Regions from separate parts of the Metabacillus elymi genome, predicted to be linked through region 1. Evidence: riboswitches for the same ligand, from Rfam matches in the RefSeq annotation. Region 1 holds a riboswitch; the other holds the start of a gene.
The links. Region 1 has a riboswitch for cyclic di-GMP ahead of HUW50_RS00550 (anti-repressor SinI family protein). Riboswitches for the same ligand answer to the same signal wherever they lie in the genome.
Positions count from the first base shown of each region.

Region 2: it holds a riboswitch for cyclic di-GMP, as region 1 does, so the genes downstream of both, HUW50_RS05935 (EAL domain-containing protein) here and HUW50_RS00550 (anti-repressor SinI family protein) in region 1, are expected to answer to the same signal.

Region 1 is NZ_CP055263.1:111,396-119,253, forward strand. Features, by position in the region: gene HUW50_RS00540 (DEAD/DEAH box helicase) at 242-1,927, shown strand; gene HUW50_RS00545 (YqhG family protein) at 2,052-2,849, shown strand; cyclic di-GMP riboswitch class I at 3,213-3,295, shown strand; gene HUW50_RS00550 (anti-repressor SinI family protein) at 3,327-3,473, shown strand; gene HUW50_RS00555 (helix-turn-helix domain-containing protein) at 3,576-3,911, shown strand; gene HUW50_RS00560 (hypothetical protein) at 4,179-4,385, shown strand; gene HUW50_RS00565 (hypothetical protein) at 4,444-5,229, shown strand; gene HUW50_RS00570 (PqqD family protein) at 5,229-5,495, shown strand; gene HUW50_RS00575 (signal peptidase I) at 5,485-5,958, shown strand; gene HUW50_RS00580 (ABC transporter ATP-binding protein) at 5,955-7,766, shown strand; gene HUW50_RS00585 (nucleotidyltransferase family protein) at 7,782-7,858, shown strand, end outside.
Region 2 is NZ_CP055263.1:1,222,796-1,230,653, forward strand. Features, by position in the region: gene HUW50_RS05935 (EAL domain-containing protein) at 1-3,440, opposite strand, end outside; cyclic di-GMP riboswitch class I at 3,442-3,529, opposite strand; gene HUW50_RS05940 (hypothetical protein) at 3,754-4,002, opposite strand; tRNA gene HUW50_RS05945 (tRNA-Arg) at 4,146-4,221, opposite strand; gene clpP (ATP-dependent Clp endopeptidase proteolytic subunit ClpP) at 4,589-5,185, shown strand; gene HUW50_RS05955 (HPr family phosphocarrier protein) at 5,296-5,553, opposite strand; gene whiA (DNA-binding protein WhiA) at 5,585-6,535, opposite strand; gene HUW50_RS05965 (gluconeogenesis factor YvcK family protein) at 6,565-7,533, opposite strand; gene rapZ (RNase adapter RapZ) at 7,537-7,858, opposite strand, start outside.

The sequences.
Region 1 (7,858 bases):
AGATAAAACATATATGCTTACTATAATGAAAGAAAAGCATATTTTGAACTTTCTTACATTATCATCCTACCATGAGGGTATCGTTTCGGCAATCACTTTTTTACCTAACAATTAAGTTTTTTTATCTATTATTGTTCGTGTTTTAGAAAATGAAAACACTTTATTATAAAGATACCCTACTTTTATACCTAAATGATGAACATTTCAATGCAGCTTAGTTTACGAAAGGACTGTCATAACTATGAATGTAAAGACAAACTTTGATTCATCCTGGCAGGAAGGATTTTTTGAAAGGCTTGAAAGTGATGGACCATGGTCAAACTGGGAATTATTTAAACTCAGCTATGAAGTCCAGCAGCATACAGCTGTTCCTTCATTTGAAGGCTTACAAGCACCTAAGCACCTTCCACATTTCACCCCGCTGCCTCATCAATTAGAGGTTGCGCAAAGAGTGGTGGAAAAAATGAATGGAAAAGCCATTTTAGCCGATGAAGTTGGTTTAGGAAAAACGATTGAAGCAGGACTAATTTTAAAAGAATATATGATTCGTGGTCTTGTAAAAAAGGTATTAATCTTAGTTCCTGCATCACTTGTTTCCCAATGGGCTCGAGAGCTAACTGAAAAATTTTTCATTCCAGCTGTTGAGCAAAAGAAAAGCTATGTATGGGAATCATGTGATGTTGTTGTATCCTCGATTGATACAGCAAAACGCAGCCCACACCGTGAAATAGTCTATGAACAATCCTACGATCTTGTGATCATTGATGAAGCTCACAAGCTTAAAAATAATAAAACCAAAAACTATGAATTTGTACAAAATTTAAAGAAAAAATATTGTTTATTGTTAACTGCTACACCTGTTCAAAACAGAGTAGAAGAAATTTTCAACCTCGTGTCCCTACTAAAGCCAGGGCACCTTGGGAATGAGGCATACTTTACAGAGGTTTTTTCAGCAAAAGAACGTTCATTAGAGGATCATGAACATTTACGAGAGTTAATAAATAAGGTCATGATTCGAAATCGCCGTGGTGACACTGGAATCGATTGGCCAAAACGCCATGTTGAAACCGTGCCAATCGACTTTTCAGAAACAGAACAACATCTATATGACACGATTTCAGCATTAAAAACTTCCTCTCAATATGCGGCAAATACATTTTCAATCATGACACTTCAACGTGAAGCATGCAGCAGTCGCGAAGCTGTTTATATGACATTAAAGAAAATGCTAGATCGCCCAGAGGAAGAAGAAGCCGTTCTGCCTAATAACGTAATTAAAGACATTATGATGGCGATCGATGGTGTCACACAAAATACAAAAGCTCTAAAGGTTGTTGAGCTCATTAAAAACATTAACGACAAAGTAATCATTTTCACGGAATACAGAGCTACTCAATTTTATCTACAATGGTTTTTACAGCAAAACGGCATTACTTCTGTTCCCTTCCGTGGCGGCTTTAAACGTGGAAAAAAAGACTGGATGAAGGAACTCTTCAAAAATCGAGTGCAAGTTCTTATTGCAACAGAAGCTGGCGGTGAAGGGATCAATCTTCAATTCTGTCACAACATCATCAATTACGACTTACCTTGGAATCCAATGAGACTTGAGCAACGAATCGGCCGGATTCATCGTCTAGGACAAGAGCATGATGTCCATATTTACAATATGGCAACAAGAAACACAATGGAAGAACACATCCTAAAGCTTTTATATGAAAAAATACATTTGTTTGAAAAAGTCATTGGTGAACTAGATGAGATTTTAACAAGATTAGAAATTAAAAATTTCGAAGAGCACATCCAAGACATTATGTACAATTCGAAAAGTGACGGCGAAATGAAAATCAAGATGGAAAACTTAACCTCAATCCTTGATTATGCTCAGCATTCTCAAGAGCAAAGAAAGGCTGCTAGTGGAAATCAATAGTAATATTCAGCTTCGAAAAGTATAAGCCACTAAAGGAATATCTAATCCTTTAGTGGCTAGACACAAATACTTAGTACAAAAAATATTTTTTAATTAATATGCTAGTTTGAAAGGTGGAAACATCATGCAGCAGGAAAAAATTCATAGCTATTTAGAAAGCTTCTTCAAGGCAAATTCCTGTGACATCATCGAAAATGAACCCGGCTATATGACCGTCCAATTAACAATCAACATGGATAAGGAGTTAATGAATCGGCCTTTTTATTGGCATTATCTAGAAAAAACAAATGGAGTTCCAAACCCAATGAAACTAACATTAATAACAGATCAACAAAAAGCTCCTGGTGATCTAAAGGGTGAGGTCATGCATTTCGGCGCCCCACGCCTACATCAAATCTTTCAATCAACTACACGTCTAGGTAGCTACATTCGCTTATTTGAAAAAGTCACTTCTCCAGGTGGGAGCATTCCTTTACACCCCTGGCTTTGCGCCAATTTCATGGTATCTTATCAATGTGATATGAAAAAAGATCAGCTACACTCAATCGGTCTGCATCTCGTAAGTGGAACCTTGGTAGAAAACTTTCAAGAAAAGTTAGAAAAACTCGAACTCACACCAAAAATACCTGATCTATGCTTTAATATGACTCCACTAATCAAACCGCAAAGCGGACTAAAACGAATTGAACAGTTTATTGAACAAAGCATTAGCAGACAAGATCATTCATGGGCAGACTCTGCAAGGCAACGATGGAATGAAGACCTAAAGCTTCTAGATCACTTTTATGAAGACTTAGACGAAAAGCCTGACTGCTACCATTTAGAGAAGGAAGCTTTGCGCGAGCTTTATGAACCACAAATTAATGTATCAGTGCAAAATGGCGGTATATTTTATTTAACCCCTCAAGCAATCTTTAAATAGGTTACCGTTAAACAAGCAATTGGTAGGTACAATTGCTTGTTTTTTGTCTCCTTTTATGATTTTTGCAAAAAAGATAGATAATTCGACAAAAATTAATTTTTATATTTTTAACTTTTCTTAAAGTTTTCTTAAAGTTTAAATAAAGATGTGCTAAAAATACTTGTTTAAACTCAGTTAAATAGGCATTTACACCCATGTAACATTACATTAATATTACATTTACCATTTTGATATAAATTTTTATCTCTCGACATAGTTCTGCACACTTCCTTTAAATTCCTTTTTATAATAAGAGTAGATATATTGATAGATACATAAAAAGGACTTTTGTATCAATTCCCAATATCAAATAATGACAATTATTCAGTCAAAGGGCAAACCTATTGAAAAATAGGGACGCAAAGTCACAGGTCTAACGTTCTTACTATGATGGCTGGACTGCCTGAAATACAGGCAAGTATTTTAGGAGGGTATAAGTTGAATATTGAAATCATTGATCGTATTACAAAGGAAAGCCATCTTGACCGCGAATGGGTAGAGATGATTTTAGAGGCACTTGAAGTGGGTATTAGTGTAGAGGAAATAAAAGAATTTTTAGTTGAAAAGGGAAGCCCTGTAAAATGAATAAAATAGGGCTTTGTAAATTTTTTGATAAGATGTTCTTCATATAAAACAAAACCTTCTTTATATGTTATACTATTGCTAACAAGGAAGGTGATCTTTGACGTGATTGGTCCACGAATTAAAAAATATAGAACTCAAAAAAATTTATCTTTATCTGAACTAGCTGAAAGAGCAGGAGTTGCAAAATCCTACCTAAGTTCGATTGAACGCAATCTCCAGTCAAATCCTTCTGTACAATTTTTAGAAAAAGTTTCATCCGTTCTAGGCGTTTCCGTTAACACCCTTCTCGATGAACAAAGTGAAACAAACCCACAGGAACTTGACAACGAATGGACAAAGCTCGTTCAAGACGCCATGAAATCAGGTGTCTCCAAAGATCAATTTCGCGAGTTTTTGGAATTTAATAAATGGAAGCTACAGAATGATAATGATAAATGAGGGCATGGTTGGTGATTTTTGATCGCCGATGATGCTCTTTTTGTTTTGTTATTGTTCGTTTTATTGAATACCACCCCCTACCCTATTTCTACTTATGAATATGTCAATTGTCAAAATTCCTATTTCTATGTCGAAACTTTCCCCTTTTCATATTAACTTATACGCTTTATAATGTTATAGAGAACAAAATAGTACGAATATACTATATTTTGTGATTTTTTTACTCCGTTTGTTCTTTATAAAGAAATGAACGGAGGAGGTGAGAAAATGACAGGTAAAATTAGTGAAAATCGTCCGATGGTTTTGGAGCATCAGGCGATTCGGTTTGAGACTGCGCAGAGTTGGAACCCGGGTAGAGGAAATCTAAACCATCCTGGAACAGGGAATGATGGTGTAAATTGGCCACCGAACAATCCGAATCCTACACCAGGTGGCGCTGGGGCCCCTGGACAGGGGAAAGGCAAAAATAAATAATGAAATTGGGAGGTCAATTAATCAGTTGACCTCTGTATAAAATAAGGAGTCATTTATCATGTATAGAAAACAGATAAAAATAGGTGAACACCTTATTTTTATTTCAAGTCATTCTAGTACAGTAATGAAAATGTTTAATCGAAATTTCTTTTTAATAGATGATAATATAAATGATAAACCAGATTTCTCCATTCATATTATAGAAGGTTATGGAATTTCTTTTGTTGATTATCATGTTTCTATTCTCAAAACAAGCGGAGCAATTTCCTATAAAAGAGCAGATTACTTAATAGAAGTAGACCTAGAATACAAAAAATCTACAATTTCCATACATAACGATCTAGCTTTAAAACACGCTTTAATGAATCTATATAGTTCTTTTCTCGTCCATAACAACTGGGGAATTTTATTGCATTCTTCATGTGTACTCGAGAACAGTGGAGCACATATCTTTTCAGGTCAATCTGGTGCTGGAAAATCAACAGTTGCTAAATTATCTTATCCTCGAGAGCTACTATCTGATGAAGCAACTATCATAAAAATCACTCCTGAAGAAGTCAAAGTATTTGACTCCCCATTTAGAAGTGAACTAGAGGGAAAATGTCATTCTGAAACTCACACCTTAAAAAGTATTCAACTGCTACACCAGTCGGTAAATAATGAACGAACCAAATTATCAAAATCAACTGGACTATTACAGCTCATGGATAAAGTGTTTTACTGGACCAATAGTCCTGATGAAACAAAAAGAATATTTCATTTGTTAAATAAGTTAGTGAATCAGGTCCCTGTCTATGACCTACACTTTCAAAAAAACAACAGCTTTTGGGAGATGATCTCTTAATGAAACAATATATCAAAAAAAGTGATTATGAAACAGTTCATCTTGATGATGAGTGGATTATTATGAATACTGATAATTTCACGGTAACAAAACTGAATGCTATAGGTGGATTTTGTTGGACATTGCTCGAGCAACCGCAATCAAGTGGCTCACTAAGTCAATCAATAAAACAAAAATACGACTTGCAAAATGAATCTCTACTAACAGATATTGAAGAGTTTTTAGGAGAACTCATAGAATATGGATTGGTGCACCATGCAGTTTAATAAAGATACTGTCGATCTTCTAATAAGAACGATGCAAAAATATGGATGGATGGATCTACCTTCTTATGGAACAAGTATGTATCCATTTATTCAAAAGGGAAACATTTGCCGATTTGTTGAGTTTAATGAAAAAACAGTAAAAAAAGGTGATATCCTACTCTATCATTCTTCAACAGGTCAACTCATCGCTCACCGATTTTTAAGAGAAAAAAAAGTAAATGATCAACTTAAATATGAGCTTAAAGGTGATACAAATCTTTGTTCAGATGAACTAATCAGTCAAGATCAAATCATTGGCAAACTAGTTACAATTAATAAACAAAAAAAGAAAGTGTACATAACTGATTTATCAGCTATTTTATGGGGTTACATGATTGTATCTGTTCCCTATATCTCAAAAGTATTAAAAAGCTACCTTTCATTTAAGGAATCTATTAAGACGCGATATGGAGTTTCAATATGATTGGATTCAAAATAGCTTCAGTAATAAAAGAGTTCAACCTTAAAGGTATACAAAAAACTTTTCAATTGCTAGGACCTTATATCCTTAAAAGTTGGAAAGCTTATTCTGGACTTATCCTTATTTTATTTATAGAAATCTTTCTAACGATTGGATTTGCTTGGTTCTTTGGTACGATCACAGATGCCGCAGTCCAAGGTCAATTTGATAAACTAAAATCACTTATTCCGATCATTTTATCATTAATTACGATTAGCTTATTCGTAACCTATTTCAATACCTACTTACAATCCTATGTTACTAGCAAGATTAAAAGAGATTTAAAGGAACATGTGCTTAAACAAATCTTGTTATTACCAACAGACAAACGATCAAAAATACGCTCAGGTGACCTATTAACTCATTTTACTAATGATATCAATTGTATTGATGGCGTCATTGGAAGCAATCTTATTTATCTCATCCAGCTGCCATTAATCTCAATGGCCGTTTTTTTCTATATGCTCCAAATTAATTGGCAATTATCCGTTCTTAGTCTTCTAATTATTCCTATTGCAATAGTAGTTGGTGGTGTATTCGGAATATTAATTAGAAATAACAGTAGAACGATCTACAATAAAATTGGGGATATTAATAGCAACTTAAGTGAGACGTTCCAAGGTCTCTCAGTTATACGTTCGTTTCTTCTTGAGGGATTTTTTGCAAAGAAATTCGCTAGTCAAAATCATGAGTTCTTCCATTTAGAGATGAAGAACGCGAAGCTACGCGGTACCTTTTATGTTGCTGGAGGAGCAATATCGTCTATTGCCTATATCATTAGCCTTTGTCTTGGTGCTTTTTTCGTATCAAACGGACAAATTACAGTTGGCTCTTTACTAACCTTTGTCACCCTTATGCAGCATCTCATTAATCCTTTAACAGGACTAGCAGGATTATGGGGAAGCTTCCAAAGTTCAGCTTCTGCCGTAGAAAGAATATCAAAGGTGTTAGATGTAGAATCTGAGGTATTAGAATTTCCGACCTATACGCAGAATAGTACTCAACCTAAATCAATCAAATTTAAAAATGTTACCTTTTCCTACGATCCAAAAACAGAAATACTTAAACAAATGAACTTAGATATTCCAACTGGTAAAATAGTTGCCTTTGTAGGGCCGAGCGGTGCCGGAAAAACTACTTTATTTAATTTAATACAAGGATTATATCAACCTCAATCTGGTCAGATTTTATTGAATGATATGTTGATTAACGAGCTCTCCCCCTCCACTTTAAGAAGTTCTTTTTCCTACGTTGCCCAAGAAACCTTCTTATTTAGTGGAACGATTAAAGACAATCTTTTATTAGCTCGTCCTGACATAACGGAATTAGAAATGATAAATGCTACGATTCATGCAAACATTCATGAATTCATCTTAACTCTCCCTGATCAATATGATACCGAAATTGGAGAACGCGGAGTTCGATTATCTGGAGGACAAAAACAGCGGTTGAGTATTGCCAGGGCAATATTAAAGGATGCACCAATTCTATTGCTTGATGAGGCGACTTCTGCATTGGACAGCGAATCAGAATTTCAGGTTAAGGTAGCGTTGGATCGACTGATGAAAAATAGGACTACACTTGTAATAGCTCATCGGTTATCAACGATTCAACATGCAGATTTGATTTTTGTAATGGATGAAGGGAGAATTGTTCAAAAAGGAAACCATCAAGAGCTTATGTCACAAGATGGACTTTATAGAAAACTTACTCAAACACAGTTTTTAAATAATCAAAGTAGGGATTTACATTTATCAGTAGTTTCCAAATGAAAAGGGGAAGAAAAAATGTTAATAAACTTTTTACAATCCTTATATGATCACAACTCTTCACTTCCAAGTGAAGCTGGTGATTATGAAAGATT
Region 2 (7,858 bases), 1.1 Mb from region 1:
TGCTTTGTTTTTACCATTTCCATAAAAGAAAACTTATGCATGTTCTGATCAGCTTCAGGGAAAAGACTATATATTTTCCTACCTTCAAAATGACTTGGAGGATAACCGAGTACATTTTCATGAGAAGGAGAAGCGTATACCATTGTCCCGTTTACATCATAAATTGAGACGAGATCTTTCATATTTTCAGCCATTAGGCGATACATTTCTTGGCTTTTACGTAATGCTTTTTCGGTTTCTTTTAATTGCGTAATGTTTATACATGAGCCAATAATCTCTACAATTTCTCCGCCTCTTTTAATCGGACTTAAAGCAGCAAGATAATAGATACCGTTAAGCTCACCTTCGTACGTTACATTTTCCTCGCCATCCCATGCTCTTTGATAATATCTTGTTTTCTCTTTTGCTTTTTCAACTGGTATAAAATCAATTAGTTCTTTTCCTATCGTTTGTTCAGGAACTAGGCCAAGTTGATAAGCTAGTTCTCCGTCGAATAAGGTATGAATAAATCGTCCATTCACTTTTTTGAACTTCATGGTCATTCCTTGCTGTAACCGCACAGTTTCCTGAAGTTCTTTTCGTGCATTTTGAATTAATTCCTCAGCCCATAAACGATCATTCAGATCTTGAGAAATCCCACATGAGATTACTATTTTTTCAATGTCCTTAAACTTGCTTTCAAATTCTTCCGCAAGAACGGGTTTACTAAAATAATATCCCTGACCTTCATTACAAACATATTGTTGAAGAAACACTAAATGCTCCTTCGTTTCAATCCCCTCAGCTACAACGTTTAAATTTAAGTTGTGAGCCATCGAAATAATTGTTTTTACAATTGTTTCGTCACTAGGATTATTATGGAGTTCACGAACAAAGGATTGATCGATCTTTAATGTATCAACAGGGAAACGTTTTAAATAATTCAATGAGCTAAAGCCTGTCCCGAAATCATCAATACTAATTCGTACTCCTAAACGTTTTAATTCCTTTAAAGTAGTAATTGTCCTTTCAATATCTGTTGTCATACTTTCGGTAATTTCAATCTCCAAGTACTGCGGATCAAGCCCAGTCTCATTTAATATTTTTGCAACTGTTTGAACAAGGTTTGCCTGAGAAAATTGCCGTGCTGATAAATTTACAGACATAACTAAGTTTGGAAATCCTTTTTTATGCCAAGTCTTGTTTTGAACACAGGCTGTATACAAGACCCATTCTCCAATCGGAATAATTTGTCCTGTTTCTTCTGCAATTGGGATAAAATTTTCAGGAGAAACAATCCCCCATTCAGGATGATTCCAGCGAATTAATGCCTCTGCACCAGAGATTTTACCTGTTTTAAGATCTATTTTTGGTTGATAGTGCAAGACAAGCTCATGACGTTGGATTGCTTTGTGCAATGCCATCTCCATTTCTAAAGAATTATATGTTCCTTCTTCCTCATATGAAGAATAAAATCTATACGTTTTCTTTCCAGCTGACTTTGCTTGATACATCGCAAAATCCGCATGTTTAATTAAGATCTCTCCCGTTTCCCCGTCATCAGGATATAAGCTAATCCCAATACTCGGAGAAGTAAAAATATCATATTCGTTAATTTTGAAAGGTTTAGTTAGCATTTCGATTATTCGTTCTGCTATCTTTGCGGCTTGATCACGATCCACATTTTCCAAAATCACAATAAACTCATCGCCGCCCTGTCGGAATACCATATCGTTTTCATTTACAGAGCGCTTTAAGCTTTGAGCTACTTCTTTTAACAATAGATCGCCTATCGTATGGCCTAATGTATCGTTTATAACTTTAAAACGGTCTAGGTCAATAAACAGGACTGCTTTTCTCGTTGAAAGTTCTAATCCAGTCGACAAACACTTCTCAAGCATACTTCTGTTTGGCAACCCAGTCAGATGATCATGGTATGCCATATGCTGTACCAAAGCTTGTGCTTTCTTTTGCTCTGTAATGTCCTTTGCAATTCCATAAATGCCCACAATTTTCTCTTCAATAACAATCGGTATATTTGTTACATTAACATAAACTAGTTTCCCCGATTTATGAACAACGTTTACATAAAGTGTATCGGTACTCCCTTTCGTTGCATTATCAAAAGCAGTCATTGCTTTTGATATATCATCCGGATGGATAATCTCCTCAAATGACATAGTTAATAACTCAGCTGAACTGTAACCTGTCAGGTGTTCACTGGCTTTATTAACATTAGTAAAATTTCCTGTTAAATCAAATGAGTAGACAGCATCCTTGTTATATTCAAAGAGAGACTGATAACGTTGTTCGTTGATCGTTAATTGTTCGATGAGCACCTTCTGTTCGGTAAGATCTTTCCCCATTGCTAAAAGCGCTGGCTTACCATTATACATAACTTTTGCTCCAGAACCCTCTACAATAATAGATTTTTTATCAAGTGTAAAAAGCTTATATTCCTGAAAATGTTGTTCCTTGCCTTTAAATAGATTATCCACTGAATTTTTAAAGTGTTCGATACTATCAGGATGAACAATTTTCTTAATTGATTTTCCAATTAATTGCTTATCATGAGAAGCACCATATAATTTAATCGCTTCAGGATTTGCGTAAACAATTATGTCATCTTGAATTACAAGCAGTGCCATGGGGGATTTCTCAATAAGATTACGATAACGTTCTTCACTCTCAATCAGTTCCTTCTCCACCTGTTCAGTACGTTCTAACTTTTGTGACTGGCTGGTGAATTTTCTATCTATTACAGAAATCAAAATAAAAAAGAAAAGAATAACTACACTACCTATCCCTATTCCAACGGTTAAGTAAATATTATGGTTGATGGTTACATGTTCAGAAGCAGCAAGATGGCTTGTCATTCCTACCATTGATAAAAAGTGCAAACACATTAAACTAATTCCCATAAGAATTCCGCTAATCATCTTCATACGAAAAATGCCTAATGAAGGAGATAACATATTCCGCATAAACATTTTTAGAATATAAAAGGTCGGTAATAAGGCGAATAGTGTCGCTACTAAAACTGAGAAAAAATTGTATTCAATTTGACCATGAAATGACTCCATTCCGCTAAAATGAAGTACGAGAAAGCTTATCCCCCAAATAAGACTTGCTAAGTTGCCATGAGCCCTACTTTTTTGAGCTTTTGCACTGATGATTAATGTTAAATACATAAGACTTATTGCAACTATTAAAGAAATAGACACATGAGATAAGTCAAATGAATGAAAGGGTATAAAAGCAAGCATTCCTAAAAAATGCGCCGTCCAAATCCCAATACCAATAGTAAAAGAACCATACCATATCCAAATTGTTTTCTTTCGCCCCTTTTGGTTTGAAAGGCGGTAAAGTATATCAAAACCAGTATAAGAAGATAAGATAGCAATAATAAATGAAACAACAACAAGTAATGGATGATAGTTAGCAAAAAATGAATTAATCACTTAGTTCACCTCAAGTAAAGTAAAAAGAAATTCTCCTTAGGTCCGTAGCTTTGCGTCACCAACTTTCGCTGGGTTTGCCATTATCGAAGATTATATTACTTTTATCGTCATTTAATCCTGATTTTAGATGGTAAATTTCACAAAAAAATTTTTATATTCCTGAAAGTTAAAATTTAGACACTTAAGTGGTTAAACTGAAACATGTGTACTAAAAAATCGAAGGGATCCTATCAAAGGATCCCACCGTTAGGTTTGACGTTCTAAAGTGCAATAAAGCTTAAATATAACTCATACATACTTGATAAGCTTTTTGTTAATTATATTCACCTTCATTGTACTTGGTTATTAAATAGGTAGTAACAAATACACGGCAATCTGGAGATAGCGAGCTGTTTAAAGGATGAATAATATCCCCAAAAGGTTCACCATTCAAGAATTTTATGACACCTTTAAATTCAGAACCTAATATCGCATCATAGCCTTTCACTTCTACAAAACACTTATTATCATCAATTCTCTTATAATCAACTGTTGTGACTGAATGAGGTTGTTCTTTATGCATTTTTATTCCTCCTCTATTGTTAAAAGGATAAAGAAAAGGTTTCTAAATTTAGATAAACTAAAATAATAAACAAGAAACTTGTCCATAAAAAATAACAAGGACCTGAGATTCACTCAAACCCTTGCTATCCTTAACATCTATGACGCGCTCGGAGGGATTCGAACCCCCGGCAGACGTGGTACCGGAAACCACCGCTCTATCCGACTGAGCTACGAGCGCAAAATATTCATACATCAGTAACGAAAATTATACGTGAACTTTACAATAATTTCAACTGTCTTTTTATAGCAAACACTATATTCTATTCCTAATCCAATTTCGACTATTTATACCGTTTGAAATGCAATAAATGTGGGAAACATGATAAACATGTTATGATTAACAAATACATAGTATAGTATAAATAAGGTCAATAAGGATCTTTGACCTTTTCGTTTGACCTTTATTGACCTTAGTTGTATGATGGAAATACATAAAGTAATACAACTGCTAGATGCATGTTTAGTATTATGTTCTAAAGGATTACATACTGGTATAAGTTTATCCTTTAGTGCAATCTTTCTTATTACGAAGGAGGAATAGAATAATGAATTTAATCCCTACAGTTATTGAACAAACAAATCGTGGTGAGCGTGCTTACGACATTTACTCTCGTCTATTGAAAGACCGCATTATTATGCTTGGAAGTGGAATTGACGATAACGTAGCAAACTCAATCGTATCTCAGCTATTATTTTTAGAAGCAGAGGATCCAGAAAAGGATATTTCCATTTATATTAACTCACCTGGTGGATCAATCACTGCTGGTATGGCGATTTATGACACGATGCAATTTATTAAACCACAAGTTTCAACAATTTGTATCGGTATGGCCGCTTCAATGGGTGCATTCTTACTTGCAGCTGGTGAAAAGGGTAAACGTTATGCACTTCCTAACAGTGAAGTAATGATTCACCAACCACTTGGCGGAGCACAAGGTCAGGCAACAGAAATTGAAATTGCTGCAAAGCGTATTCTTTTCTTGCGTGACAAATTAAACAAAATTCTTTCAGACCGTACTGGTCAGTCCTTAGATGTCATTGAGCGTGATACAGAGCGTGATAATTTCATGACTGCTAGTCGAGCTCTAGAGTATGGTTTAATTGATAAAGTATTAGACCGTAGCCCAATTGGCGAAAAGTAATATATAGTAAAAAGCTTACCATTGAAGGTAAGCTTTTTTCTTTTCTGTTATTTAAATAGGGTAAAAAATAGCACACCGTCTCTATTTCCTGAGCGGTGTGCTGCCTTTTGTTATCCTTCTTGCTGTACATAGTTAGCTAATGTATCTACTGCTTCTTCTTCGTCATTACCTTCTGCAATTAGTGTTATGATAGATCCTGAACTTATTGCTAAACTCATAAGCCCCATAATGCTTTTAGCATTTACCTTTTTTCCGTCTTTCTCTAAGAAAACATCTGATGCAAACCGGTTTGCTTCTTGAACAAATAGTGCTGCTGGACGAGCTTGTAAACCAGTTTTCAGGTGAACTTCAACTTTTTTTTCAACCATAGTTATCTCCTCTTCTCTTTTAATTAATTTATTATTTTAATGATAGCGGTTGGCCTGTTCGTAGTTGTTCTGCAATTTGGTCTAATTTTCGTAAGCGATGGTTTATACCAGATTTGCTAATTGTTCCGCTTGTTACCATTTCACCCAGTTCTTTTAATGTAACATCCTGATATTCGACTCGTAGCTTTGCAATTTCTCGAAGTTTATCGGGTAATGCATCTAGCCCAATTTTATTATCGATGAATCGAATATTTTCAACCTGTCTTAGTGCAGCACCAATCGTTTTGTTCAAATTGGCTGTTTCACAATTCACTAGACGATTAACAGAATTCCTCATATCTCGGACAATTCTTACATCCTCAAAACGAAGTAATGCTTGATGGGCACCGATTATATTAAGAAGCTCGGTAATTTTTTCTGCTTCTTTTAAATACGTAATGAAGCCCTTTTTTCGTTCTAACGTCTTGCTGTTTAAATCAAATGTATTCATTAACTCGCAAAGAGAATCATTATGCTCTTTGTAAAGAGAGAAAATTTCGAGATGATAAGAGGAAGTTTCAGGATTGTTAACAGAGCCTCCTGCAAGAAATGCTCCACGAATATAAGAGCGTTTGCAACATTTCTTTTTCACCAGTGAGCTTGATATATTCCTTACAAAGGTAAAATCTTCCTCTAAAATATTTAAATCCTCTAAGATAGCCTTTGCCTTTTCAGCTAGGCGAACAATATAGACATTGTTCTTTTTCAATCGCATTTTTTTACGTACTAGTAATTCCACTGTGATATCATATTGCTTTTTTAATAATATATAGATACGCCTTGCAATAGCTGCATTTTCTGTTTGAATATCAACCATAATCACTCGGTTTGAAAATGAAAGGGATCCATTCATTCTAATAAGTGCAGATAGCTCTGCTTTTAGGCAGCAAGGCTTTAGTTCTAAGTTTGTTAGTTCCTTTTTTGTTTCAGATGCAAATGACAACCTCTGCACCCCCATTCTAAGACATGCACTTATGTCATTTCTTGCTGAAGGATTCCATAAAGTAGCTTTGCCACTTTATTTGTATCATGTCTAATAACACTATTTTCGTAACTTACAATTTTATCTGTGATGACCTCAAGGCCTAATGATTTTAATGCCTCGATATCAAAATGTACTGGCTTTGCAAGCTCCTCTTCATATAACGATTTGATATGATCAGGAATTTCTTCTTCATTAACAAGAATGGTATTCATAAATGTGCATCTCATATGATCATATAATGCTTTAACATGATCACTTGCAGAAAAATTCAATGTTTCTCCTGCTTGTGTCATCACATTACAAATGTAAACCTTTTTTGCTTTTGCTTTACAAACCTCTTCGCCTATTTTTGGAACAAGAAGGTTAGGGAGAATACTTGTGTACAGACTTCCAGGCCCAATTATAATTAAATCCGCTTCTCTAATCACATCAATTGTTTCAGGTAACGGCTCAATATCATCAGGACTAAGAAAGACCCGCTTTATTTTCTTTCCTGAAAAAGGAATTTTGGACTCACCAGAAACAATGGTTCCATCTTCCATTTCAGCGTTTAAAATGACACTGGTATTTGCAGCAGGTAATACTTTCCCACGCACATTTAACACAGTACTCATTTCCTTTATTGCATGGACAAAGTCACCAGTAATATTTGTCATAGCAGCTAGGATAAGATTTCCTAATGAATGTCCAATTAAATTATTGCCTTTATTGAAACGATGCTGAAAAAGCTCCTCGACAAGAGGCTCAACATCTGACAAAGCTGCTAATACATTGCGAATATCACCAGGAGGAGGAATGTTTAATTCATTTCGGAGCCTGCCTGAGCTCCCGCCATCATCTGCGACTGTGACAATTGCTGTAATGTCTAAGGGGAACTGCTTTAATCCTCGTAAAAGGACTGATAAACCAGTACCCCCGCCAATGATGACAACCTTTGGCAAATGTTCATTCACCATTAATTAATGTTGCTTTCTTTTCTCAATATCCCGGTGAGAAACTTGAGTATGATAGTCATTTTTATAATGGTTTGCAATGTATTCTGCAAGTGTTACCGAGCGATGCTGTCCTCCCGTACAACCAATCGCAATGACGATTTGACTTTTACCTTCCCGTTTATAATAAGGAAGCATAAAAGTAAGCAAATCGATGAGTTTTTCTAAAAACTTTTGTGTTTCACTCCATTTTAACACATAAGAGGACACTTCTTCTTGTAATCCAGTTTTTGGTCTCATATGGTCAATATAGTGCGGGTTTGGCAAAAATCTTACGTCAAACATTAGA